4 regions of the Streptomyces sp. NBC_00876 genome follow, and region 4 is predicted to be linked to each of the others. Evidence: riboswitches for the same ligand, from Rfam matches in the RefSeq annotation. Region 4 holds a riboswitch; each other region holds the start of a gene.
What was found. A riboswitch is a leader RNA that binds a small molecule or an ion and turns the genes downstream of it on or off. The one in region 4 is predicted to bind thiamine pyrophosphate.
Positions count from the first base shown of each region.

Region 1: it holds a riboswitch for thiamine pyrophosphate, as region 4 does, so the genes downstream of both, thiC (phosphomethylpyrimidine synthase ThiC) here and thiO (glycine oxidase ThiO) in region 4, are expected to answer to the same signal.
Region 2: it holds a riboswitch for thiamine pyrophosphate, as region 4 does, so the genes downstream of both, OG782_RS33675 (purine-cytosine permease family protein) here and thiO (glycine oxidase ThiO) in region 4, are expected to answer to the same signal.
Region 3: it holds a riboswitch for thiamine pyrophosphate, as region 4 does, so the genes downstream of both, OG782_RS27490 (thiamine ABC transporter substrate binding subunit) here and thiO (glycine oxidase ThiO) in region 4, are expected to answer to the same signal.

Region 1 is NZ_CP108800.1:4,228,205-4,232,481, forward strand. Features, by position in the region: gene OG782_RS18590 (YibE/F family protein) at 78-1,403, opposite strand; TPP riboswitch at 1,474-1,607, shown strand; gene thiC (phosphomethylpyrimidine synthase ThiC) at 1,600-3,393, shown strand; gene OG782_RS18600 (hypothetical protein) at 3,533-4,277, shown strand, end outside.
Region 2 is NZ_CP108800.1:7,707,748-7,712,024, reverse strand. Features, by position in the region: gene OG782_RS33685 (ROK family transcriptional regulator) at 1-658, shown strand, start outside; gene OG782_RS33680 (formylglycine-generating enzyme family protein) at 655-1,620, shown strand; TPP riboswitch at 1,728-1,821, shown strand; gene OG782_RS33675 (purine-cytosine permease family protein) at 1,812-3,212, shown strand; gene OG782_RS33670 (DUF389 domain-containing protein) at 3,283-4,277, opposite strand, start outside.
Region 3 is NZ_CP108800.1:6,208,630-6,212,906, forward strand. Features, by position in the region: gene OG782_RS27480 (phosphatidate cytidylyltransferase) at 1-1,078, shown strand, start outside; gene rlmN (23S rRNA (adenine(2503)-C(2))-methyltransferase RlmN) at 1,183-2,289, shown strand; TPP riboswitch at 2,351-2,467, shown strand; gene OG782_RS27490 (thiamine ABC transporter substrate binding subunit) at 2,548-3,651, shown strand; gene OG782_RS27495 (ABC transporter permease) at 3,738-4,277, shown strand, end outside.
Region 4 is NZ_CP108800.1:2,141,488-2,145,764, reverse strand. Features, by position in the region: gene pknB (Stk1 family PASTA domain-containing Ser/Thr kinase) at 1-16, opposite strand, end outside; gene OG782_RS09415 (thiazole synthase) at 130-924, opposite strand; gene thiS (sulfur carrier protein ThiS) at 926-1,144, opposite strand; gene thiO (glycine oxidase ThiO) at 1,141-2,319, opposite strand; TPP riboswitch at 2,316-2,429, opposite strand; gene OG782_RS09400 (NAD(P)/FAD-dependent oxidoreductase) at 2,558-3,802, shown strand; gene OG782_RS09395 (Rv2175c family DNA-binding protein) at 3,900-4,265, shown strand.

The DNA.
Region 1 (4,277 bases), 2.1 Mb from region 4:
GGACGTGCCCAGTTGCAGGTATGCCGGTCGAACAGCACACCTGCCGAACGGGTGAATCGCTCTCCGTGACCGGACGTTCAGACCTTCGTCCGCCGGCGGCGTCCTCTGCCGTTCCGTACGGGTGCCGAAGCTCCGGCTTCCGCGCCGAGCCCTGTGCGGTCCGCGGAGACGACCAGCGCCGCCAGCGCCGTGGTCACCGGCACCGAGGCGACCAGCCCGATCGAGCCGATCAGAGTGCGCACGATCTCCTCCGCCACCAGTTCGCTGTTGGTCACCGTCCCCACGCTGCTCTGCGCGATCGAGAACAGCAGCAGCAGCGGAAGCGCGGCGCCCGCATAGGCGAGCACCAGGGTGTTGACCACAGAGGCGATGTGATCACGGCCGATTCTGATCCCTGCCCGGTAGAGCTGCTTCGCACTCATCGTCGGGTCAGCCTGATGCAGTTCCCAGACCGCCGATGTCTGGGTGACCGTCACATCGTCGAGCACCCCCAGGGAACCGATGATGACGCCGGCCAGCAGCAGACCGCTCATGTCGATGTGCGGATACAGGCCGTGGATGAGGCCGGTGCTGTCGTCGGTGTTCCCGGTCAGACTCGCCCAGCCGATGAAGAGGGAGCCGAGCAGCCCGATCAGCAGCAGTGAGATCAGGGTGCCGATGACGGCGACCGAGGTGCGGGCGGTCAGCCCGTGACAGATGTAGAGCGCGATCAGCATGATCGCGCCGGCTCCGACGACCGCCACGACCAGCGGGTTCGAGCCCTGAAGTATGGCCGGAAGGATGAACAGGGTCAGGACGGCGAACGACAGGGCGAGTGCCACCAGGGCCATCACCCCGCGCATTCTGCCCACGGCGACCACCACCAGCGCGAAGATCCCGGCCAGGAGGACCAGCGGGAACTTCCGGTTCACATCGGTCACGGAGTACTGGAGGTCGTGGGGCGCGTCGGGGGCGTACGCGAGGACCACCTCCTGTCCCTCCCGTAGTTGCCGGGGTGCGCCCGGGTGGACCACCTCGATGAATCTGCGTCCTTCGTCCTGCCCGCTCGTGACCTCGACGGTGGCCCTCTTGCAGAGCTCGCTCCCGCCGTCACCCGTGGGCGGTGAGGTCTCGCCGCCAACGGGCATCTGGGAGGCGTTCACGTCCTTGCAGTCGACCTTGCCGACGCTCATCACCCTGCCCTGCTGGGTCTGCCGGTCGAATCCGACACCGGTGCGTTCGTGCGCAGGCGCACCACCGGGCCAGAGCACCATGAGGCCGACGACGACCGCGGCCGCGAACGGGATCAGTACGGCGGCGATCACCTTGCGCAGACGGGTGGAGACGGGTGCGGCGGGGCCATGGCTGTGTGTGTGGCCGTGCTGATGGTCCGGCGGTCCGGGGCTGAGATGAGTGGACGTCACCGGCCGATCTTCGCAAGAAGACAAGGGCCCTCTGTTCAGCCGCACGGCGAGGGCGCTAGCGTGGTGGCACCTTTGCACACGCGGGAGCTCGGAGCACCGGGCTGAGAGGGCGCTGATCTCCGTACATCTGTACGGGACACGCTGCGCCGACCGCCGAACCTGTTACCGGGTAATGCCGGCGTAGGGAGTAGGTCTCATGACCACATCGGACGCACGCACGCCTGCCTCCAACCAGAGCGACGAGGCCGGGAAGTCCATCGGCTGGCACAAGGGATACCTCCAGGGCTCGCGCCCGGACATCCGGGTGCCGGTCCGTCAGGTGCACCTCACCAACGGCAAGGACGTGACGCTGTACGACACGTCCGGGCCGTACAGCGACCCCGCCGTCGAGACCGACGTCCGCCGCGGGCTCGCACCTCTGCGGGAGAACTGGATCACCGCCCGCGGTGACACCGAGGAGTACGCGGGACGCGCCTCCCGTCCCGAGGACGACGGGCTCAAGCACACCTCGCCGCGCGGCGGGCTGCGCAATCTGGACGCGGTCTTTCCCGGCCGTCCGCGCCGGCCGCGGCGCAGCAGGGACGGCCGGCCCGTCACGCAGCTCGCGTACGCCCGCCGGGGCGAGATCACCCCGGAGATGGAGTACGTCGCGCTCCGGGAGAACGTCGGGCCCGAGGTGGTGCGCGAGGAGATCGCCGCCGGCAGGGCGGTACTGCCGGCCAACGTCAACCACCCGGAGATCGAGCCGATGATCATCGGTAAGAAGTTCCTGGTCAAGGTGAACGCCAACATCGGCAACTCCGCGGTCTCGTCCTCCATCGAGGAGGAGGTGGACAAGATGACCTGGGCGACCAAGTGGGGCGCCGACACCGTTATGGATCTGTCCACCGGCCGCAACATCCACACCACCCGTGAGTGGGTTCTGCGCAACTCCCCCGTGCCGATCGGCACCGTGCCGCTCTACCAGGCCCTCGAGAAGGTCGACGGCAGGGCGGAGGAACTGACCTGGGAGATGTACAAGGACACCGTCATCGAGCAGGCCGAGCAGGGCGTCGACTACATGACGGTCCACGCCGGCGTGCGCCTGCCCTATGTACCGCTGACGGCCCGCCGCAAGACCGGCATCGTCTCCCGGGGCGGCTCGATCATGGCGGCGTGGTGCCTCGCGCACCACAAGGAGTCCTTCCTGTACGAGAACTTCGAGGAGCTCTGCGAGATCCTCGCCTCGTACGACGTGACGTACTCGCTGGGAGACGGGCTGCGGCCCGGGTCGATCGCGGACGCCAACGACGAGGCCCAGTTCGCCGAACTGCGCACGCTCGGCGAACTGAACACGGTCGCCAAGCGGTTCGGGGTGCAGACGATGATCGAGGGCCCGGGCCACGTCCCGATGCACAAGATCAAGGAGAACATCGACCTCCAGCAGGAGATCTGCGAGGAGGCGCCGTTCTACACGCTCGGCCCGCTGACGACCGATGTGGCTCCGGCCTACGACCACATCACCTCGGGCATCGGCGCCGCGATGATCGCCTGGTGGGGGACGGCGATGCTCTGTTACGTGACGCCGAAGGAGCACCTCGGCCTGCCCAACCGGGACGACGTGAAGACCGGAGTCATCACGTACAGGATCGCGGCCCATGCCGCGGATCTCGCCAAGGGGCATCCGGGAGCGCAGGAGTGGGACGACGCGCTGTCGGACGCCCGGTTCGAGTTCCGCTGGGAGGACCAGTTCAATCTGGCTCTCGATCCGGACACGGCAAGGGAGTTCCACGACGAGACGCTGCCGGCCGAGCCGGCCAAGACGGCGCACTTCTGCTCGATGTGCGGTCCGAAGTTCTGCTCGATGAAGATCAGCAGAAGCATCACGGAGCAGTTCGCCCCCGACCTGGCCTCCGCTGCCTCGGACGAGGAGATCGAGGCGGGGATGCTGGAGAAGTCCAAGGAGTTCGCGGCGAGCGGGAACCGCGTGTACCTGCCGCTGGCGGACTGAAACCGCGCGGGGGCGACCGGCCTCCGGGGCCTCGGCAGTGACTGCCGGGGCCTTTCGGGGCCGGTGCACATAGTGCGCAATGGCGTATCGGAAGAGGCAAGATCGCGTGCGGCGTGATCATTTTCCTTACCCTGCGGGCATGAGTGGGAACGAACTGGTCAGTGGAGCCGTCGGCGCGGTACTGGGGTTGCTGGTCGCGCAGCCCTTACGGAGAGGCTGGGCCGGGCTGCGTACCCGCTTGTCCGGTACGGCATTCCGGGGCGAGCCGCAGGCGGATTCCGGTCCCGCGTGGACGACCTTCTCGCTGGGCCCCCTGCACACCCCGGCGCTGATCGTCGAAGGGGACGGCGAGGCCTCCATATCCGCCGATGCCGTTCGCATCGAGGTGCTCGACGAGGAGATCGAGCTGCCCGAGGAGATGGCCCGCTGGCGCACCGAGATCGAGGAGGAGAGTGCGAGGGCCCGCGAGGAGGGCCGCACACCGCCGTGGAACGGGCCTCGGTACGCCGTCGAATCGTTCGGCATCTCGCGGGCCGCTCTCGACGAGCGGCCCGAGGTCCGTCTGCGGCTGCGCCCGACGGACTACTACACCTTTCTCGCGGCTCAGCAGCTCGACCGCCGGCTGGACGACGGGACCACCCCCCGCTCCCGCTATCTCGATCCGGACGATCCGCTGCGTGCGCCCGCGTTCCTGCAGTGCAGCTTCGGCGTCAACGTCGCCGTGGTGACCGCCGACGGTCTGCTGGTCGTCAGCCGGCGCAGTGACCGGGTCCGGATGGCGCCGGGCGCCTGGAACTCCTCTGTCAACGAGGGGCTGGCCGGCCGTATGGACTCGGCCGGCGGGGGCGCCCCCGACCTCTACGCGGTGGCCCGGCGAGGGATGC
Region 2 (4,277 bases), 5.6 Mb from region 4:
GGGCCGGCACTTCGACGCCCCCGTGCTCACCGACAACAACTCCCGGCTCGCCGCACTCGCCGAGGTGACCTGGGGCGCCGCCCGCGGGTTCGACAACGCCGTCTATCTGCGCTGGTCGGAAGGGGTCGGTGGCGGACTCGTCGTCAATGGCGCACTGGTGCGCGGCGCCCACGGCGCGGCCGGCGAGATCGGCCACACCAGCTGTGACCCCGAGGGCAAACCCTGCCACTGCGGGGGCCGCGGCTGTCTGGAGGGCCTCATCTCCGTCCCCGCCCTGCTCGCCGCGTGCGCCGAGCGCGGGGTCACGGCACGGGACGCCGCCGAGCTGATCGGGCTCGCCGCCGAGGGCCAGCCGGACACGGCCGACGTCGTGCGGACCGCGGCCGTCGTCGCCGGGCGGGTGCTCGCCGCCCTCGCGGCGCAGGTCGACCCCGAGTGCATCGTCGTCTACGGGGAGCCGGCGGCCCTGGACGACCTCGTCCTCACCCCCATCCGGGAGCAGCTCGCCGCCCTCTCCCTGCCGTCCGCTCCCCGCACCATCGAAGTACGCGGCTCCGCCCTCGGCGGCGAGGCCGCCGCGCTCGGCGGGGTGGCGCTGCTGCTGCGCACCACCGGCCAGGACCTGGCGGAGCTGCTGGACGGGGGCACCTCGCGGTGAACGCCTGTTGCGGGCCGGCCCGCGAGAGCACCGCGCCTGCCGCTGCCACTCCCCCGGCGGACTTCGCCGTACCCGTGCACCGTCCCGCCGAACTGCTGCGCGGCATGGTGGCGGTGCCCGGCGGGCCGTTCCTGATGGGGGGCGAGGACGAGGACGCGTTCCCGGCCGATGGCGAGGGGCCGGTACGTGAGGTGACCGTCGCCCCGTTCCACATCGACGCCGCCGCTGTCACCAACGCCCGCTTCGCCGTCTTCGTCAAGGCCACCGGCTACCGCACCGAGGCCGAACTCATCGGCTGGTCCTACGTCTTCGGCTCCTTCGTCCCGCAGGAGGCCCGGCACGCCGTGCTGCCCGGCACCGTGCCCGGCGCCCCCTGGTGGCGTGCGGTCACCGGAGCGCACTGGCGCGCCCCCGAAGGGCCGGGCACCTCGATCGGCGACCGCCGCGACCACCCCGTGGTCCACATGTCGTGGCACGACGCGACGGCCTACGCCCTCTGGGCCGGCAAGCGGCTGCCGACCGAGGCGGAATGGGAGAAGGCGGCTCGCGGCGGACTCGTCGGGGCCCGCTTCCCATGGGGCGAGGAGCTGACGCCGAACGGGCGGCACCGCTGCAACATCTGGCAGGGCGACTTCCCCGTACGCAACACGCTCGAGGACGGCTTCGCGGGCACCGCTCCCGTGAAGGCCTACGCCCCCAACGGCTTCGGCCTGTACAACGCGTCGGGCAACGTCTGGGAGTGGTGCGCCGACCGGTTCAGCGCCGACTGGCACACGGCCGACCGCCCGGAGACCCGTATCGATCCCGTCGGCCCCCCGGACGGCGGGAGCCGGGTGCTGCGCGGTGGCTCGTACCTGTGCCACCGCTCCTACTGCAACCGCTACCGGGTGGCCGCCCGCACCTCCAACACCCCGGACAGCACGACCGGGCACGGCGGATTCCGCTGCGCGCTCACCCTCTGACCTGCGCTCCCGCCGGGTTCACCCGGAACGGACGGATCTCCGTCGGCCCGACGCCCCGGCGACCCCACTGCCGGGGCGTCCGCACGGGTCCGGCTATCCTGACCGCCGCACCGGACACGGGGTGCCCCGCCAGGGGCTGAGAACACACCCGTCGAACCTGAACCAGTTAGCACTGGCGGAGGGATGTCTTCATGTCATTGCCGTATGCCCGAAGCGAGCGCGCTCCGCTCGGCCCGCGACCCGCTTTCGACGGGCGCATGCCCACCGCCCCCGGCGATCTGCGCATCGAGGCGCACGGGATAGCCCCCGTACCCGAGGACCGCCGCTACGGCGGGCCCGGCCGGCTGTTCACCGTCTGGTTCGCCCCCAACCTGACCATGACCGGGGTCTTCACCGGCACCGTCGGCATCGCGCTGGGCCTGGACTTCGCCACGGCGCTCACCGCCGTCGTGCTCGGCACACTCATGGGCGCTGTGCCCACCGCGTATCTGGGCACCTGGGGCAGCCGGACCGGCGCCGGGCAACTCCCGCTCGCCCGGCTGGCGTTCGGCCGCGGAGTCGTACTGCCCGGCACGCTCCAGTGGCTGTCGTCCATCGCCTGGGACGCGCTGATCGGGCTGTTCGGCGGGGACGCGCTGGCCCAGCTGTGCGGCTGGCCCTTCTGGCTGGGGGTGCTGGTCATGATGGCCGCCCAGGGCGCGCTCGGCGTGCTGGGCTACGAGGTGATCCACCGGCTCCAGACCGTGATGACGTTCGCCCTGGCCGCCGCCTTCGCCGTGCTCTCCACCAAGCTTCTCAACGGCGTCCACCCCGCCACCACCGGCTCCGTGCACGGCGCCGACCGGGCGGGCGCCTTCGTTCTGACCTGCACCATCGCGCTGAGCCTGGCGCTGTCCTGGGCACCGTACGCCAGCGACTTCAGCCGCTATCTGCCGCACACCACGTCGCGTCCGCGGATGTTCTGGTGCACGCTGCTCGGCATCAGCGTCTCCTTCGTCGCGGTCCAGGCCCTCGGCCTGTGGGGCGCGTCCGTCTTCACCGACCAGACGGCGCGCGGCATCGACACCCTCCTGGGCGGGGGCGCCCTCGGTTCGTTCGGGCTGCTCGCCGTGGCGCTCGCCGCGCTGTGCAGCAACGCCATGAACGACTACAGCGGATCGCTGGCGCTGCAGACCATGGGGGTCCGCCTGCCCCGCCCCGCGGCCGCCGCGCTCGCCGCCGCCCTCGGTTTTCCGCTCGTGCTGTGGATGCACGCGGCCGACACCACGGCACGCTTCCAGAACGTGCTGCTTCTCGTCGGCTACTGGATCCCCGGCTTCGTCGCGATCGTGGCCGTCGACTGGACCGTCCGGGCGCGCGCCCGGGGCGGCGCCCCCGTCGATCTGGCCGCCGAGAGCCTGCGCACCCAGCCGTGGTGGCCGGCGGTCACCGCCTTCGCCGCCGCCTTCGCCGCAGCGGTGCCGTTCATGAACACCAGCCTGTACGTGGGCCCGGTGGCGAAGGCGCTGCACGGGGCGGACCTCGCCTACGGCGTGGCGTTCCTCGCCGGCCTGGCGGTGTACGCCCCGCTGCGGCTGCGCCGCCGCAGCTGAGCGACGACGCCCGTCTCGTACGTCTTGCGCAGGGTGAAGCCGGATTCGCCGGGCATCCGCGTGGATGACGTCAGCTGCGCTCCGCGTCCCGCACCGTGCACGTGTCCGTGTCGGCGGGGCACCAGTGCGTCCGCCCGCCCACGAGGTGGAGTTCGAGATCCGCGTCGGCCATCCCGTTGCGGTCCAGAGCGGCCCGCAGCGCCGTGGGTGCGGGCTGCGGCGGGAGTCCCAGCACACCGATCACGATGATGCCGTTGCGTGCATCGACCGAGGCGATCTGCCACTTCCCGGTCGCGGCCCACTTCTCGGCGACGGGTCGGGCCTCGGCGGCGAGCGACCGGTCGCGCGCGACGGTCACCGTGCCGGTCGTCAGGGGCACCGCGATCAGGAGGACGACGGTCGCCACGGCGACCAGCGTCCACCCGTGGAACCGCCCCACTCGCAGCCCCGATTGCTGGGCCGCCGTCCGGATCCCGTAGACGAGGAAGACGACCGTGCCGGTCGCCACGATGGCAGCGACGTTGGTCGCGAACAGCAGGGCGGACTCGCTCGCGTCGTGGTAGCGGCCGGCCGTGATGAGGAGTCCTGTCACCGCGAGCGGCGGTACCAGTGAGATGGCGATCGCCACGCCCGGCAGGGTGTCGGAGATGTCCGCCCGTACGAGGGCGAACGCGCCGACGGTTCCCGTCGCCAGGGCGGCGAGCAGGTCGATGAGGCGCGGGCTGATCCTGGAGGACACCTGACTGTTCGAGGCGAAGGCGTCCGGCGGGGAGACGATCCAGCCGAGCAGCATGCCGATCGCCACGACCGCCAGCGCACCTCCCAGGACGAGCAGCGCACACCTGACGACCTGTGACCTGTCGGCGAGAACCAGGGCCAGTGCACTGCCGAGGATGGGAGTCATCAGCGGCGCGACGATCATCGCGCCGATGACGGTCGCCGTCGAATCGCCCACCACGCCGGCGCTCGCGATGACGGCGGCCAGCACGAGGAGCCCCCAGAACCTTGTCGAACTCGGGCTGCGCAGCGAACGCTCGATGAAGAGCGCATCCGTCATGCGTTGAA
Region 3 (4,277 bases), 4.1 Mb from region 4:
CTCCTCCTGGGGCGCCCCGCAGGCCACCGGCCACCGGGCCGTGCCCGAGATGCGGGCCGTTCCGGCGGGTCCTGCATACGATATGCATGAAGCCCAGCAGACTCGGCCCATGCCCATCGTGCCGGACGTTCCCGACGCAGGTAGAGACGCTGACGACCGTGATGACCGGGACCAGGGAGCCGCACGCCTGAGCGGCGGCCCCCTGTTCCGCGAAGAGAAGCCGCAGGAGCCCATGCCGACCGCGCCGCCACCCCCGCAGAAGAAGCGTGCGGGCCGTGATCTGGGAGCCGCCATAGGGGTCGGCCTGGGACTCGGGGCCGTTGTCGCCGCCTCGCTCTTCATCGTCAAGGCCGTCTTCGTCGGCGTGGTCGTCGTCGCCGTCGTCGTGGGCCTCTGGGAGCTCACCTCCCGGCTGGAGGAGCGCAAGGGCATCAAGGCACCGCTCGTGCCGCTCGCGATCGGTGGCGCCGCCATGGTCGTGGCCGGCTACGCGCGCGGCGCCGAGGGCGCGTGGATCGCCATGGCGCTGACCGCCCTCGCGGTGCTCGTCTGGCGGATGACCGAGCCGCCGGAGGGCTACCTCAAGGACGTCACGGCCGGAGTCTTCGCCGCGTTCTACGTGCCGTTCCTGGCGACCTTCGTCGCCATGCTCCTGACCGCCGACGACGGGCCGCAGCGGGTTCTGACCTTCCTGCTGCTGACCGTGGTCAGTGACACGGGTGCGTACGCCGTCGGCTGGCGGTTCGGCAAGCACAAGCTCGCACCGCGCATCAGCCCCGGGAAGACCCGCGAGGGCCTGTTCGGAGCCGTGGCCTTCGCGATGGTGGCCGGCGCGCTGTGCATGCAGTTCCTGATCGACGACGGTTCCTGGTGGCAGGGTCTGCTGCTCGGCCTGGCGGTCGCGGCCAGCGCCACCCTCGGTGACCTGGGCGAGTCCATGATCAAGCGGGACCTCGGGATCAAGGACATGGGCACGCTGCTGCCGGGGCACGGCGGGATCATGGACCGGCTGGACTCCCTGCTGCCGACCGCGCCGGTGGTCTGGCTGCTGATGGTGATCTTCGTCGGCTCCGGCTGAGAAGCTCTTGGGTCACCCCGTCTGACCTGCGTTTTTACGAGTGAGGGTCCGTTGTCCACAGGGCGGCGGGCCCTCACTGTTCTGTCTGCGACACTGGAAGAACCATGCCTAAGCCCGGAGAACTCCAGTTTGTCGCGCCCCGCGGAGCCAAGAAGCCCCCGCGGCACCTCGCCGACCTCACGCCCGCCGAGCGCAGGGAAGCCGTGGCCGCGGTCGGCGAGAAGCCGTTCCGCGCCCAGCAGCTCTCGCAGCACTACTTCGCGCGGTACGCGCCCGACCCGGCCCAGTGGACCAACATTCCGGCCGGATCGCGGGACAAGCTCGCCGAGGCGATGTTCCCGGACCTGATGTCCGTGGTCCGCCACATCAGCTGCGACGACGACACCACCCGCAAGACGCTGTGGAAGCTGCACGACGGGACGCTCGTCGAGTCCGTCCTGATGCGCTACCCCGAGCGCGTCACGATGTGCATCTCCTCGCAGGCGGGCTGCGGAATGAACTGCCCGTTCTGCGCCACCGGGCAGGCCGGTCTCGACCGCAACCTGTCCACCGCGGAGATCGTCCACCAGATCGTGGACGGCATGCGGGCGCTGCGCGACGGCGAGGTCCCGGGCGGTCCGGCCCGGCTCTCCAACATCGTCTTCATGGGCATGGGCGAACCGCTCGCCAACTACAACCGGGTGGTCGGCGCCATCCGCCGGCTGACCGACCCCGAGCCCGACGGCCTCGGGCTGTCGCAGCGCGGGATCACGGTCTCCACCGTCGGCCTCGTGCCCGCCATGCTGCGGTTCGCCGACGAGGGCTTCAAATGCCGGCTCGCGGTCTCGCTGCACGCCCCGGACGACGAGCTGCGCGACACCCTCGTACCCGTCAACACCCGCTGGAAGGTGGGCGAGGTCCTGGACGCCGCGTGGGAGTACGCGGAGAAGTCCGGCCGCCGCATCTCCATCGAGTACGCGCTGATCCGCGACATCAACGACCAGGCCTGGCGCGGCGACCGGCTCGGCCGGCTCCTCAAGGGCAAGCGCGTGCACGTCAACCTGATCCCGCTGAACCCGACGCCCGGCTCGAAGTGGACCGCCTCGCGGCCCGAGGACGAGAAGGCGTTCGTCGAGGCGATCGCCGCCCACGGGGTGCCGGTGACCGTCCGGGACACCCGCGGCCAGGAGATCGACGGGGCCTGCGGACAGCTGGCGGCATCCGAGCGCTGAGGCCGAAAAGGGCCGTGTAGCCTGGGCTCGGAAGACAACTTCACAGCTCGAAATCAACTTCATATTCCGACAGGGGAGCGCCACAGCGCTGAGAGTGCGGCACCAAGGACAGGTTGGCCGCAGACCCTCTGAACCTCGCCCGGGTCATTCCGGGTAGGAAGTTCGGACCTTACTCAAGCTGTTGCGCCCTGCCCGCTTCCGGTTTCCACCGGCGCGGGCAGGGCCGCGTCTCTTCCTGGTCACTCCAGGAGGAATCACATGAGCACCACCAAGAAGATCGCGGTGACGGCCGTCGCCGCCGCACTCGGCGTGACCGCCCTCGCCGGCTGCGGAAGTTCCGACGACTCGGCGTCCGGTTCCGGACCCACCGGGAGCTCCGGCTCCAAGACCGTCACCCTCGTCAGCCACGACTCCTTCAACGCCTCCAAGGCCGTACTGAAGGAGTTCACCCGTCAGACCGGCTACACCGTCAAGGTGCTGAAGAGCGGGGACGCCGGCGCCGCCCTCAACCAGGAGATCCTCACCAAGGGCTCGCCCCGCGGTGACGTGTTCTTCGGCGTCGACAACACCCTGCTCTCGCGCGCCCTCGACAACGGCCTGTTCACGCCGTACGCGGCCAAGGGCATCGACCAGGTCGCGGCCGATGTGCAGCTGGATGCCGACAAGCACCGGGTGACCCCGGTCGACACCGGCGACATCTGCGTCAACTACGACAAGCAGTACTTCGCCGACAAGAAGCTCGCGCCGCCGAAGACCTTCGACGACCTGGCGAAGCCGGCGTACAAGAACCTCCTCGTCACCGAGAACGCGGCGACCTCCTCGCCCGGCCTCGGCTTCCTCCTCGGCACCGTCGCCACCTACGGCGAGGACGGCTACCAGGACTACTGGAAGAAGCTGAAGAGCAACGGCGTCAAGGTCGTCGACGGCTGGGAGCAGGCGTACAACGAGGAGTTCTCCGGCTCCGCGGGCGGCAGGAAGGCCAAGGCCGACCGGCCGCTGGTCGTCAGCTACGCCTCCAGCCCGCCCGTCGAGGTGCTGTACGCCGACCCGCAGCCGAAGGCCGCCCCGACCGGTGTCTCCACCGGTACGTGCTTCCGCCAGATCGAGTTCGCCGGTCTGCTCGACGGCGCGAAGAACGAGGCGGGCGGCAAGGCCCTGCTGGACTTCCTGATCAGCAAGGAGTTCCAGGAGGACATGCCGCTCAACATGTTCGTCAGCCCGGTCACCAAGGGCGCGAAGGTGCCGGACCTCTTCACGAAGTTCGGCGCCACGGCCGACAGGCCGACGACCGTCGCCCCGGACGCGATCGCCAAGAACCGTGAGCAGTGGGTCCAGTCATGGTCCTCGCTCGTAGTGAAGTAGCGAAGACTCCCGTACGCGGACCGGGCGCGCGCGGGAGAACCGCGCGCGCCCGGTCGCTGCGCGGGGGCGCGGTGCGGCTCGGCCTGATGGCCGTGCCCGCCCTGTTCTTCGCCCTGTTCTTCGCCTACCCCGTCATCGCGATCGTCGGACGCGGGCTCAAGGACGGCGGGGTATGGCAGTTCGGACGGTTCGGCGAGGTGCTGAGCCGGCCCGAGATCCAGGACGTCCTCTGGTTCACCTTCTGGCAGGCCCTCGCCTCGACCGCGCTGACCCTGCTGCTCGCGCTGCCGGGCGCGTACGTCTTCGCCCGCTTCGACTTCCCCGGCAAACAGTTGCTCCGGGCCGTCGTCACCGTGCCGTTCGTGCTGCCGACCGTCGTCGTCGGTACCGCGTTCCTCGCGCTGCTGGGACGCGGCGGCTTCCTCGACGAGCTGTGGGGCGTACGGCTCGACACCACCGTGTGGGCCATCCTGCTGGCCCATGTCTTCTTCAACTACGCGGTTGTCGTGCGCACCGTCGGCGGACTCTGGTCGCAGCTCGACCCACGGCAGGAGGAGGCAGCGCGGGTCCTGGGCGCCGGACGGTTCACCGCCTGGCGCCGGGTCACGCTCCCCGCGCTCGCCCCC
Region 4 (4,277 bases):
GGAGGGTCGTATCCACCATGCGAGTCTACGAGCCGCCACGGACACCGCCGACGCTCCGGGCGAACCCGGGGCCGTACTGCAGCCGAGCCGTGACAGGGACATGCGATCCGCTGCCGCGGTGCTCCGGGCTCAGAAGGCCGGGCGCTCCGGATCCAGTGCCGCCCGCCCCGTCACCGGCGAGGACGCCTCGGCGAAGTGGCGGCGGGGGATCCGGCCCGCGCGGTGAGCGAGCCGCCCGCCCCGGACCGCATGGCGCATCGCGGCGGCCATCAGTTCGGGCTCCTGCGCCCGCGTCACCGCCGATGCCAGCATCACCGCGGCGCACCCCAGCTCCATGGCGAGCGACGCGTCCGACGCCGTCCCGGCGCCCGCGTCCAGGATCACCGGGACCCGCGCCTGCTCGACGATCAGCTGGAAGTTGTGCGGATTGCGGATGCCCAGACCCGAGCCGATGGGCGAGCCGAGCGGCATGATCGCCGCACACCCCACGTCCTCCAGCTTCCGGGCCAGCACAGGGTCGTCGTTGGTGTACGGCAGGACCGTGAAGCCGTCGTCCACCAGCGTCTCCGCGGCGTCCAGCAGCTCGACCGGGTCGGGCAGCAGGGTGCGCTCGTCGGCCACGACCTCCAGCTTGACCCAGTCCGTACCGAGCGCCTCGCGCGCAAGGCGGGCCGTGAGCACGGCCTCGCCCGCCGTGAAGCAGCCCGCGGTGTTCGGCAGGACGCGGATGGACAGGCGCTCCAGCACGGAGAGCACGGAGCCCTGCACGGTCGGGTCGAGGCGCCGCATCGCGACCGTGGTCAGCTCGGTGCCGGAGGCGGTCAGGGAGCGTTCCAGCACCTCCAGGCTGGGTGCCCCGCCCGTCCCCATGATCAGCCGGGAGCCGAAGGAGGTGTCCCCGAGGGTGAAGACGTCGTCGGACACGTCAGCCTCCCTGGACCGCGGTCAGGACCTCGACCCGGTCGCCGTCGGTGAGTGCGGCGGCGGACCATTGGCCGCGCGGCACCACGGTCTCGTTCAGGGCGGCGGCGACACCCGACGGCGCCCCGGTCAGCGTCGCGACGAGGGCGTCCAGGGTGGTGCCCGCGACGACGGAGACCGCCTCGCCGTTCACGGACACGGAGAGGGCGGGGGGCTCGGTCATGCGGGCTGCTCCTGACGTGCGGGGGCGGCCGGTGAGAACCGGCCGGGGGAGAAGGGGCGGGCCACCTCGGGCAGCTCGCCGTCGGCCAGCAACTGCGCCATGGCGTCACCGGTGACGGGAGTGAGCAGCACCCCGTTGCGGTGGTGGCCGGTGGCGAGGTGGAGGCCGGGCAGGGCGGTGCGGCCGAGCAGCGGGGCGTTGTCGGGGGAGGCGGGGCGCAGACCGGCGCGGGTCTCGGTGAGCGGCAGCTCGGTGATACCGGGCACCAGCTCGTGCGCGTCGCGCAGCAGCTCGTACACACCGCCCGCCGTGACGGTGGTGTCCCAGCCCATCTCCTCGCTGGTGGCGCCGATGACCAGCTCGCCGTTCTCGCGCGGTACGAGATAGACATGGCTGCCCCGGACCACCGCGCGCACGGTGCGGGAGAGGAAGGGGGCGTACGCGGTGGGTACGGTCAGCCGCAGCACCTGGCCCTTGACCGGTCGGACGGGCGGCAGGACGTGGTCCGGCACCCCGGCGAGCCGCCCGCTGAGGCTGCCGGCGGCGAGCACGACCTGATCGGCGGTCACCTCCCTGCCGTCGTCCAGCACGGCGCCGGTGGCCCGGTCGCGCACCACGGAGAGCCGCTCGGCCCGGTGGCGGTGGAAGACGACCCCGGCCCGCTCGCACGCGGTCAGCAGCGCGGCGGCCAGCCGGCGCGGGTCGACCTGGTGGTCGCCGTCGACCCGGAGTCCACCGCGTACGCCCGGCGCGAGCATCGGCTCCAGCCGGCGGCACTCACGGCCGGTGAGCCATTCCGACTCCAGCCCGGAACGCCGCTGCAGTTCGTGCAGTTCCCGCAGATGGGCCCGGTCGTCGGCATCCAGCGCGACGGCCAGGGTGCCGCAGGCGCGATAACCGATGTCCTGTCCGCTCGCGGCCTCCAGCTCGGCCGTGAACGACGGATAGCGCTCGGCGGAGGCGACGTTGAGACCCAGCAGCGTCTCTTCGCCGTAGTGGAGCTCGGTGACGGCGGCCAGCATTCCGGCCGCGACCTGGGCGGCTCCGCCGCCCGGTCCGGGATCGGCGACCGCGGTGGACAGGCCGCGCCGAGCCGCCCGCCAGGCGGTCACGAGGCCGATGACGCCGCCCCCGATGACGAGGACGTCCGACCCGTTCGTGCGGTGGATGCGCATGGGCGTCCAGCCCCTCCCTTCGCCGGCATGACCCGGATCAGGTTCGTACGGTCGGAGGCCGTCCAGCCTCCCTCTCAGCCCGGTACGTCCGGGCTCCCGCGAGTTTCTTACGGGGGCCACCCTAGACCCCGCCCGCCGGACCGGGGGAGGGAGCCGTCGCCGCGGCCGGGGGGCGGCGGCGGGAGCGCGGTGGGCCGGCCCTCTTCCTGACGGTTCGTCAGATGATTAAGGTGTACGGGTGAGCGAGCAGCAGCGGACAGAGCAGCCGGGGCGCCGGGTCGTCGTCGTGGGCGCGGGCATGGCGGGGGTGCAGACCGCGGTGGCCCTGCGGGAGCAGGGCTTCACCGGCACCGTCACGCTGATCGGCGCCGAACCCCATCAGCCCTACGACCGCCCCCCGCTGTCCAAGGCGGTGCTCCTCGGCAAGGCCGAGGAGTCGGCCTTCGACATCGACTTCGAGGCCCTGGACATCACACTTCGACTGGGCTGCGAAGTCACCGGCGTGCGCGCCGGGGCGCACGAACTGGACACGTCGGCGGGCCCCGTTCCCTACGACGTCCTGGTCATCGCCACCGGCGCCGAACCCGTCGTGCTGCCCGGCTCCGAGGGCGTGCCCGGCGTCCATCTGCTGCGCACCCTGGACGACGCGGCCCGGCTGCGGCCCGTCATCGAGGCACGGCACGCCGTCGTGGTGATCGGCGCGGGCTGGATCGGCGCCGAGTTCGCCACCGCGGCCCGTGAGGCGGGGTGCGCGGTCACCGTCGTCGAGGCGGCCGAACGGCCCCTCGCCGGAGCCCTGCCCGCAGAGGTCGCGGCCCCGATGGCCGCCTGGTACGCGCAGAGCGGCGCCGAACTCCTCACCGGAGCCCGGGTGGACCGCGTCGAGCCCGGCGCGGTGGTCCTGGCGGACGGCCGCACGCTCGCGGCCGACGCGGTCGTCGTCGGCATCGGGGCGCGGCCCGCCACCGGCTGGCTGGCCGGATCGGGCGTCGCGCTCGGGTCCGACGGGTCGGTCACCGCAGACGAGGCGCTGCGCACCTCGCTGCCCGATGTGTACGCCGTCGGCGACTGCGCCTCGTTCCCCTCCGCGCGCTACGGGACACGCCTGCTCATCCATCACTGGGACAACGCACTCCAGGGACCGCGCACCGCCGCCGCCCATATCGCGGGGGCGGCCGGCCCGGACGGTGCGGAGCCGCCGGCCTACGACCCCGTGCCCTACTTCTGGTCCGAGCAGTTCGGCCGGTTCGTGCAGTACGCGGGGCATCACGGCGGTGCGGACACCCTGCTGTGGCGCGGCGACCCGGACTCTCCCGCCTGGTCGGTGTGCTGGCTGCGGGGTGACGTCCTGGTCGCGGTCCTCGCCGTGGGCCGGCCGCGCGACCTGGCGCAGGGGCGCAAGCTCATCGAGTCGGGGGCGCGGATCGATCCGGAGCGGGCCGGCGACCCGTCCGTAGCGCTGAAGTCGGCGACCCGGCCGTAGCGGAATCCGGGACCGGGGCCTCTTCGGCGCGGCCCGCGAGACCCTGAAGGGCGGAGTCCGGGTATCGGCTGTCGGTCCGGGATGGCAGGCTTGTCCCGTGACCGAGATTGACGCAAAGATCGATGCTCTCGTCCCTTCCTGGCTCCACCTGCCTGACATCGCCGAATTGTTCGATGTCGAGGTGACGCGTGTGCGGCAGCTGGTCAAGGAGGGCCAGCTCATCGCCGTACGCCGTGGTGAGAACCGGGCACTCCAGGTGCCTGCTGCCTTCATCGACGGCAACAAGGTGGTCAAGGGTCTTTCGGGGACCCTGACACTCCTGAGGGACGACGGCTACTCCGACGCGGAGATGCTGGAATGGCTCTTCACTCCCGACCCGACCCTGCCGGGCACGCCCGCGCAGGCGCTGAGTGAGAATCGCGGCACGGAGGTGAAGCGCCGCGCCCAGGCGCTCGCCGTCTGACCGACAGCCTTA